3 regions of the Pseudomonas macauensis genome follow, and region 3 is predicted to be linked to each of the others. Evidence: predicted binding sites of a transcription regulator. Region 3 holds the regulator's gene; each other region holds the start of a gene.
The links. The regulator FliA, encoded in region 3, starts transcription of late flagellar genes. The targets are predictions, from matches to a motif close to CTAAAGTTTNNNNNNNNNNNGCCGNTAA.
Positions count from the first base shown of each region.

Region 1: the regulator FliA is predicted to act here: its motif matches at 1,386-1,413, upstream of SD196_RS02055 (methyl-accepting chemotaxis protein).
Region 2: the regulator FliA is predicted to act here: its motif matches at 1,423-1,450, upstream of SD196_RS00695 (methyl-accepting chemotaxis protein).

Region 1 is NZ_CP138377.1:447,865-451,139, reverse strand. It holds partial or broken gene SD196_RS02065 (methyl-accepting chemotaxis protein) at 1-189, shown strand, start outside; gene SD196_RS02060 (methyl-accepting chemotaxis protein) at 238-1,110, shown strand; gene SD196_RS02055 (methyl-accepting chemotaxis protein) at 1,525-3,102, shown strand; gene SD196_RS02050 (UPF0158 family protein) at 3,202-3,275, shown strand, end outside.
Region 2 is NZ_CP138377.1:147,957-151,231, forward strand. It holds gene SD196_RS00695 (methyl-accepting chemotaxis protein) at 110-1,309, opposite strand; gene SD196_RS00700 (arylsulfatase) at 1,610-3,220, opposite strand.
Region 3 is NZ_CP138377.1:1,878,006-1,881,280, forward strand. It holds gene flhF (flagellar biosynthesis protein FlhF) at 1-278, shown strand, start outside; gene fleN (flagellar synthesis regulator FleN) at 447-1,277, shown strand; gene fliA (RNA polymerase sigma factor FliA) at 1,274-2,023, shown strand; gene SD196_RS08980 (chemotaxis response regulator CheY) at 2,200-2,574, shown strand; gene SD196_RS08985 (protein phosphatase CheZ) at 2,594-3,275, shown strand, end outside.

The sequences.
Region 1 (3,275 bases), 1.4 Mb from region 3:
CTCACCGTCAGCGAAACCGCCAAGCGCGATGCCGGCGTCGCCCAGGCCAAGACCCTGCTCGGCCTCTCCGCGCTGATCGCCCTGGTGCTGGGCCTGATCGCCGCCTGGATCATCACCGGGCAGATCGTCAATCCGCTGCGCGAGGTGCTGGGCCACGCCGAACGCATCGCCGACGGCGATCTCTCTCGCGACATCCACACCAGTCGCTCCGACGAGCTGGGCCAGTTGCAGAAGAGCATGCAGCGTATGAACCTGTCCCTGCGCGAGCTGATCGGCCGCATCCACGACGGCGTGACGCAGATCGCCAGCGCGGCCGAGGAGCTTTCCGCGGTCACCGAGCAGACCAGTGCCGGGGTCAACAACCAGAAGACCGAGACCGACCAGGTCGCCACCGCCATGAACGAAATGGCCGCCACCGTGCAGGAAGTCGCGCGCAACGCCGAGGAGGCCTCCGAGGCCGCCTCCGCCGCCGACCGCCAGGCCCGCGACGGCGAAGGTGCAGTGAACGAGGCCGTGGGGCAGATGGACCGCCTGGCCAGCGAGGTCGACCGCTCCAACGAGTCGGTCCTCAAACTCAAGCGCGAAAGCGAGAAGATCGGCAGTGTGCTGGACGTGATCAAGGCGGTGGCCGAACAGACCAACCTGCTGGCGCTCAACGCCGCCATCGAAGCCGCACGCGCTGGCGACGCCGGCCGTGGTTTCGCCGTGGTGGCCGACGAGGTACGTGCCCTGGCGCAGCGCACCCAGTCCTCCACCGAGGAAATCGAGGAGCTGATCGCCGGCCTGCAGAGCGGCACCCAGCAGGCCGTACAGATGATGGAAACCAGCCGCGAACTGACCGTCAGCACCGTCGACCTGACCCGCCGTGCCGGCGAGCGCCTGGACGCCATCACCCGCACCGTGTCGACCATCCAGTCGATGAACCAGCAGATTGCCGCCGCCTCCGAGCAGCAGAGCGCCGTGGCCGAGGAGATCAACCGCAGCGTGATGAACGTGCGCGACATCTCCGAGCAGACCGCCGCCGCCAGCGAGGAAACCGCCGCTTCCAGCATGGAGCTGGCGCGCCTGGGCAACGAACTGCAGATGCTGGTCAGCCGCTTCCGCGTCTGATTCCTGCCGTGCTGAAGAAGGCCCGCGCAATGCGGGCCTTTCTCTTTCCGTAGGGCGTACAACCGTTCGCGGTTGTACGCCGATACACCGTGATCGTCGGTTGGCGCATGGAGGTGGTTCGAAGCGCTCGGTGACTGCTTTCCGGTCGAAGTCCGTATGGCCGGATGACAAGGCCAGGCGGCGTATAACGTCGAACGTTATACGCCCTACATTCCTGGGGGGCTTCTCGTAGGGCATGCGGGCGTCGCCACGAACATATCGTGACCATATCCGACCTTTAGTTTCCGAAATAGCCGCCGATACTCTCTGGCGCACACAGATGCGCCCCGAGAAAATCCGCCTCACCTGCCCCATCCCGATCCTCCCTGCCCCGGGCCGTCGATCCCGTGGCGAAGCCTTTCTGGAGCTTTCGACATGTACGATTGGTTAGTAGTCCAGCTGGGACGTCTGAACGTCAGCCTCAAGCTGGTGGTGGGATTCGGCATCCTCCTGTTCCTCACGCTGCTGGTCCTGCTCGGCGGCCTGCGCAGCCTGGACAACCAGACCCAACGCGGTGAGCAACTGGCGACCATCGCCGAGCTGGGCAATCTCAGCCAGCAGGCCAACCTCGCCCGCCTGCAGTTCGAACTGGGTGGCGACCGCGCCCAGGCTGAGCGGGTCGAGCAGCAGAGCACGAAGATGCTGACGCTGATCGAGCAGCGCCTGAGCGGCAGCGACATCGATGCAGCCAAGCTGAATTCCGTACGCCAGACCGTGACCGGCTATCAAACGGCCTTCAACGGCCTGACCGGCGCTGGGGGCAGCGCCTCGCAGCAAGCGCGTCAGGCCCTGGACGCCGCCAGCCAGGCGATGCTCGGCGCCAGCACCCGCCTGTACGACGACACCCTGCAACGTAACGCGGCGGAAACCGCCGCCGCCAAGACCCGGTTGATCCTCATCGCCGTGCTGGCCCTGGCTTTCGGCCTGCTCTCCGGCTGGGCCATTAACCGGCAGATCGTCCGCCCGCTGCACGAGGCGCTGGAGCTGGCCGAGTACATTGCAGAAGGCGACCTGTCGCGGAGCCTGGCGCGTGACCTGAACGTGCAACGCCCGGACGAACTGGGGCAGTTGCAGCGCGTCATGCTGCGCATGCGCGAGAACCTGGCCCGACTGATCGGCCAACTCAGCGGCAGCGTCGGCCAGCTGGCCACGGCCGCCGACGAGCTTTCGGCGGTCACCGAGCAGACCCGTGCCGGGGTCAATGCCCAGCGGGTGGAGACCGAGCAGGTGGCCAGCGCCATCCACGAGATGGCCGCCACCGTGCAGGAAGTCGCGCGCAACGCCGAACAGGCCTCCGCCGCCGCGCTGCAGGCCGACCAGCAGGCCCGCCAGGGCGACCAGGTGGTGCAGGATGCGGTGGCGCAGATCGACCGCCTGGCCAGCGAGGTGGATCGCTCCGCCGAGGCCATGGAGTCGCTGCGCAAGGAGAGCGAGAAGATCGGCAGCGTACTGGACGTGATCAAGTCGGTGGCCGAGCAGACCAACCTGCTGGCGCTCAACGCCGCCATCGAAGCGGCTCGCGCCGGCGAGGCCGGGCGTGGCTTCGCCGTGGTGGCCGACGAAGTGCGCGCCCTGGCCCGGCGCACCCAGCAGTCCACCGAGGAGATCGAGGGCCTGATCGCCGGCCTGCAGCGCGGCGCACAGGATGCAGCACAGCGCATGGACGGCAGCCGTCGCCTGACCGGCAGCTCGGTGGAACTGACGCGCCGTGCCGGCGAAGCACTGAGCACCATTGCCCGCACCGTGGCGGACATCCAGGGCATGAACCTGCAGATCGCCTCCGCCGCCGAACAGCAGAGCAGCGTGGCCGAGGAGATCAACCGCAGCGTGGTGCAGGTCCGCGAGATCGCCGACCAGTCCGCCGCCGCCAGCGAGCAGACCGCCAGCTCCAGCACCGAACTGGCGCGCCTGGGCAACGAGTTGCAACTGCAGGTGGCACGCTTCCGTCTGTGAACCCGAACCGGTCGGTGCTCCCGCGCCGACCGGCAATGGCAGGACAGTTGTCATCCGCATGGCGTAGCATCAGTGACTCGCCACTTTGGGAGAGTGACCATGCGCCCGCTGACCATCGACCTCGACGAACTGGCCTTCGCGCTCGATACCCAGGGGATCGATCATTACCTGGA
Region 2 (3,275 bases), 1.7 Mb from region 3:
TGCATTCGGGGTGTCGGTGGGCGTCAGCCCACCAGGGCGATGTTCGCCAGGTACTCGATGATCGACTGCAACATGTCCTGCCTCCTTCGCACCCGTTGGCCGGGTGCACTCAGAACAGCTCGACTTCCCCAGCGCTGAGGCTGGTCTGCGCCACCGGGTTGCTCAGCGGACGGCCGAGTTCGGCGACTTCCGTGCGCAGCCGCTCGCCCCATTCGCGGGGCTCGCGGCCATCCAGCGTGCCGAGGCCAACGGCCAGCGCGCCGAGCCGCGCGCTGTGCTTGCCGATCTGCCCCAGCAACTGGCTGCTCATGTCCTGGAATTGCAGGGCGGTGACCGCCGCGTTGACGCCGTCGCCCACTTCCAGGGAAATCCGGTCCAGCTCCTGTACCACCTTGACGGTGTGCTGGTTCATCGCGTCGAGGTCGTCGAGCATGCTCTGGATCTTCTGGCGCGAGTCCAGGGCGAAGGACATGTCCTTGTCGGCCAGCTGGGCGATGGCGCCTTCGGCATCCTTGATCTCGTGGTAGACCACGTCGACGTGTTCGCGGATGGCTTGCGAGAAGTGCGTGGAGCGGGTGGACAGCGCGCGCACCTCATCGGCCACCACGGCGAAGCCGCGGCCGCTTTCACCGGCGCGGGCGGCCTCGATGGCGGCGTTCAGTGCCAGCAGGTTGGTCTGCTTGGCGATGGCGTCCATGTCCTGGGTGGATTGCAGGATTTCCGCGATCTTGTGGGTGACACGGTCCATGCGCTCCACCAGCTGTTGCGAGGTGCGGCTGGTTTCCAGCGTCGCCTCGACGAACAGCCCGAGGGTTTCCTGGGTGGCATGGATGAAGCGCTGGAAGTCGATGTCGTCGTCCAGGTGGCCGCGTCCGTCGTAGCGCTCGATCAGCGAGTGGGACAGGCCGCGCTGGGTGTCGATGCGTTCGGCCAGGCCGTGGAAGCTGTCGGTGAGCTGGCCGATGGCGTGGTGCAGGATGCTGTCGATCTGGTGGGTGTGGCCGTTGAGACTGGAGAGGTGGTTTTCCATGGCGTCCTGCAGCGGGCGCCACTGCGGCAGCTGCTCGCTGTCCAGGCTCACCTGCTGCGCGCTGGCCGGCGCCTGGGCGGGGCCGGTCAGCAGGGTGCCCAGGGCCAGGCTGGAGAGCCAGCCCACCGGCAGCAGTATCCAGATCGGCACGCCTACCCAGCAGAGCCCGGCCACCAGGGCCCAGGGCAGCGACTGGAGGATCAGGCGTTTCGGCCACACTGGGCCGCCGGCCTGATCGACAGGCGAATCGAATCGGGTATCGCGCATGCTGCACTCCATTGCCGAGCGCCAGGAAGGTAGGCCACGCGGCTGCTGAGATAGGTCCTGAGCAGTACGTCGGCCTGGCTTCTTAAAGCTAGAGTGTCGTTGGATGATGTCAAATTGACGCTAGTTTGTCGGCGGCCGGCAAGGGGCCTTGATTTAGATGGATTTTTGCGTGGAGGGCCGTTGGTCGCGCTTCGCATCCGGCGACGGACGGTAGTCTGAAAGCCCCGTATCCCGGGGGCTCCAGGTGTTTTTGGGGTGGCAAAACGGGTCGGGACTGGCATTGCGTGCCAGCCCGATTTTCCCGTCGAGGGTTCAGCGCGCGAGGAACGGCGGCGGTGCGTCGATCACTCCGGTTTCGTTGACGTACTGCTTGTAGTGTTCGATCAGCGCTTGCAGCTTTTCCGGCTGGCGCGTAGCCAGGTCCTGGGTCTCGCCGGGGTCGCTGGCCAGGTCGTAGAGCTGCCAGGTGGCCGGGCCGACCGGCGCCGGCAGGTACACCGCCTTCCAGTCGCCCTGGCGGATGGCGCGCATGCCGAACAGCTCCCAGCCGGTGACGGTCTTCTCGTCGTGGGCCTGCTCGGTCTCGCCCGACAGCCAGCCCAGCCACGACTTGCCGCGCACCTCGGCCACGTCGCGGCCGCGCCAGCGCTTGCCGGGGTGGCGCACACCGGCGAGGTCGAGAAGGGTCGGGGTGATGTCCATCACCGTGGAGAAACCGTGGCTGATCTCGCCCTGGCGCTTGAGCTGCGGGTAGCGCACCAGCGCCGGCACGCGGATGCCGCCTTGCGTGGTGAAGGCCTTGTACAGCCGCGACGGCGCGGTGGCCGCCTGCGCCCAGCGGGGGCCGTACCAGATGTAGGAGTTGGCGCGACCGATGTTTTCCAGGCTGTTGTCGTAGTGCTGGTCGAGGAAGCTCAAGAGGTCCGGGCCGAAGCGCGGGAAGGCTTCCAGCAGTGCGCCCTCGGCGCCGTTGTCGGACATGAACAGGACGAAGGTGTTGTCCAGCTCGCCCTGCTGGCGCAGGTAGTCGACGACGCGGCCGACGTTCCAGTCCAGGCGCTCGACCATCGCCGCGTAGACCTCCATGGCCCGCGCCGATTTCGCTTTTTCCTCGTCGCTGAGCTGCGCCCATTCCTTGCTGATCGCCAGTACCGGATGCGCCTTCACGTCGGCGTCGATCAGGCCCAGCGCCTTGAGCCGCTCCAGGCGCTCCAGGCGTAGCGCCTCGGGGCCGGCGTCGTAGCGGCCCCGGTACTTGTCCACCACCTCCTTGGGCGCCTGCAGCGGCCAGTGCGGCGCGGAGAAGGGCAGGTAGGCGAAGAACGGCCGGCTCTGGTCGCGCTCCTTCAGGTACTGGATCAGCTTGTCGCCGAAGGCATCGGAGGAATAGAAGTCCGCCGGCAGCTCCTCGATGAACTGGTCGTCCTCGACGTACAGCGCCGGCGTGCTCTTGAGGATGCGCGGCGTGGTCTCGTCGTAGGGCGGTTCGAAGCCATAGTGGTTGGCCGCGCCGGGCAGCAGCGAGAAGGAGCGCTCGAAACCGCGCGCGTGGGGTGCCTGCTCCAGCTTCAGGCCCAGGTGCCATTTGCCGGCCATCAGCGTCTGGTAGCCGGCCTCGCGCAGCAGCTCGGGCAGGGCCACCACGCGGTCGTTGAGGTAGCCCTCGTAGCCCGGCTTGCCTTCCAGCTCCGGGGTCAGCGCCTCGGCCATGGTGCCGATGCCGGCGATGTGGTGGTCGGTGCCGGTGAGCAGCATCGAACGGGTCGGCGAGCAGGTCGGCGCGGTGTGGAAATCGGTCAGGCGCAGGCCGTCGAGGGCCAGGGCGTCGAGATTCGGGGTGGAAATCTCGCCGCCGAAGGCGCCGAGGTCGGAGAAGCCGAGGTCGTCGGCGACGATGACGAGGAAGTTGGGGCGTTTGCTCATGATTGGGCTCGTATGACTGGGAGGATGGGTGCGTTGGGCGTGCCCTCACCCCAGC
Region 3 (3,275 bases):
GGCAGAACTATCGTTCGTGCGGATTGACCGGGTGCATCCTGACCAAGCTGGACGAGGCTGGCAGCCTTGGCGAGGCGCTCGCTCTGGCAATTGGCCAGCGTCTCCCGGTAGCCTATCTGGCGGACGGCCCGAAGATTCCGGATGATCTGCAGGTTGCGCGCAGCCACCAGTTGGTCAGTCGCGCGGTGAGCCTGCAGGCGCCGGAAGAGCCGAGCGAGGACGCCATGGCCGAGCTGTTCGCCGGCCTGTACCAGCAGCCGGTGCGCCGCGCCAGCTGAACGAATTGAACGGCCCCATGGTGGGGTGACGGGCGGCCAGGTGGGCTGCCCGGCGAGGCGGATGCTCTGGGAGACGATCCGCGAACGCCGGAAGCGGTAGAGCACCGCGGCCGGCAGGGCCGCAGCGCCAGGGGGCGCGGCGGCTGAATGACGAGACAAGGTATTGATATGGGCATGCATCCTGTACAGGTAATCGCAGTCACCGGTGGCAAGGGTGGTGTCGGCAAGACCAACGTGTCGGTGAACCTGTCACTGGCGCTGGCCGACCTCGGCCGCCGCGTCATGCTGCTGGACGCCGACCTGGGCCTGGCGAACGTCGACGTGCTGCTGGGCCTGACCCCCAAGCGCACCCTGGCCGATGTCATCGAAGGCGAGTGCGACCTGCGCGACGTGATCCTCCAGGGCCCCGGCGGCGTTCGCATCGTTCCGGCGGCCTCCGGCACGCAGAGCATGGTGCACCTCACCCCCATGCAGCACGCCGGCCTGATCCAGGCATTCAGCGACATCAGCGACAACATCGACGTGCTGGTTGTGGATACCGCCGCCGGCATCGGCGACTCGGTGGTGAGCTTCGTCCGTGCCGCGCAGGAAGTGCTGCTGGTCGTCTGCGATGAACCCACTTCGATCACCGACGCCTACGCTTTGATCAAGCTGCTCAACCGCGACTACGGCATGACCCGCTTCCGCGTGCTGGCGAACATGGCCCACAGCCCCCAGGAGGGCCGCAACCTGTTCGCCAAGCTGACCAAGGTCACCGACCGATTCCTCGATGTGGCGCTGCAATACGTGGGCGCCATTCCGTACGACGAGTCGGTGCGCAAGGCGGTGCAGAAGCAGCGTTCGGTGTATGAGGCGTTCCCGCGCAGCAAGGCTTCCCTGGCCTTCCGTGCGATAGCGCAGAAAGTCGACAGCTGGCCGCTGCCGGCCAACCCGCGTGGGCACCTGGAGTTCTTCGTCGAGCGCCTGGTGCAGCATCCAACCACGGGTTCGGCCGTATGATGACGGCCTCCGGAGCGCGTATGTACAGCAAGGCGCAGGCGCAGAACTCCCAGGACCAACTGATCCAGCGGTACGCGCCGCTGGTCAAACGTATCGCCTACCACCTGCTGGGCCGCCTGCCGGCCAGCGTGCAGGTGGAGGATTTGATGCAGGCCGGCATGATCGGCCTGCTGGAAGCGGCGAAGAAATACGATGCCGGCAAGGGCGCGAGCTTCGAGACCTACGCCGGCATCCGCATCCGCGGCGCCATGCTCGACGAGGTGCGCAAGGGCGATTGGGCCCCGCGTTCGGTGCACCGCAATACCCGCATGGTCAGCGACGCGATCCGCACCGTCGAGGCCAGAACCGGTCGTGACGCTAAAGATCAGGAAGTCGCTGCCGAACTCAATATGAGTCTCGAAGAGTATTACGGCATTCTCAGCGACACCCAGGGCAGCCGCTTGTACAGCTTCGACGATCTGCTGCAGGACGGCGAGCAGGGCAGTGGCCTGGCCGAAGACGCTTCGCACCAGGGCAACGAGCCCTCCCACGGCCTGGAAGACGAACGCTTCCAGGCGGCGCTGGCCGACGCCATCACCAAGCTGCCCGAGCGTGAGCGGCTGGTGCTGGCCCTGTACTACGACGAGGAACTCAACCTCAAGGAGATCGGCGAAGTGCTGGGGGTCAGCGAGTCCCGGGTCAGCCAGCTGCACAGCCAATGCGCCGCGCGCCTGCGGGCACGTCTGGCGGAGTGGCGCGCGCACTGAGGTTCGGGTAGTTTCGCGTCGGATTTTTCTCAGGCTTCAGACGCAGGTTTCAGAATTCTTCCGGGCGACGTCCCTTTGACGCCGCCCACACGGGATGAGCGCACGGCGCTCGATGAATTGACGGCACGCCCGCCAGGACGTGCCTGGTATCGATGGAGGTCGGTTTGGACAAGAATATGAAAATTCTCATCGTGGACGACTTCTCCACGATGAGGCGCATCATCAAGAACCTCCTGCGGGACCTGGGGTTCACCAACACCGCAGAAGCCGACGACGGCACCACTGCGCTGCCGATGCTGCACAGCGGCAACTTCGACTTCCTCGTCACCGACTGGAACATGCCCGGCATGACCGGCATCGACCTGCTGCGCGCGGTCCGCGCCGACGAGCGCCTCAAGCACCTGCCGGTGCTGATGGTCACCGCCGAGGCCAAGCGCGACCAGATCATCGAAGCGGCCCAGGCCGGGGTCAACGGTTATGTGGTCAAGCCTTTCACCGCTCAGGTGCTGAAAGAAAAGATCGAGAAGATTTTCGAGCGGGTCGGCAGTTAAGGCTGACAGAGAGGGCGTTATGGATCTCGTCAACGAATCCGCGGGTGACTTCGAGTCGACCCTGAAAAAACACGCGCGCGAATTGGTCGATTGCCTGGATCGTGGTGAAGTCCAGACCGCCGTGCAGCTGATTTCCGAGCTCAACCAGGCGCGCGATCGCGGGCTCTACCAGGAAGTCGGCAAGCTCACCCGCGAGCTGCACAACGCCATCGTCAACTTCCAGATCGATCCCAATTCCCGCCACGCCGAGGAAATGTCGCAGATCGCCGACGCCACCGATCGTCTTTCCTACGTGGTGAAGATGACCGAGAAGGCGGCCAACCGCACCATGGACCTGGTGGAAGAGTGCACCCCGGTGGTGATGCACATCGAAACCCAGGCCAAGGAGCTGCAGGAAGACTGGGCGCGCTTCATGCGCCGCGAGCTGGGGCCCGAGGCCTTCCGTGACCTGGCCAAGCGCGTCGAGCAGTTCCTCTACATCAGCGCCCAGGACAGCCGCAAGCTCTCCGCGCACCTCAACGACATCCTCCTGGCGCAGGACTTCCAGGACCTCACCGGGCAGGTGATCAAGCGCGTCACCAAACTGGTCACCGAGGTCGAGTCGAACCTGGTCAAGCTGGTCTGGATGGCCGGCCAGGTGGACCGCTACGCCGGTATCGAGCATGACTACCAGGGCATGAGCGAGGCCGTCGAAAAAGAAA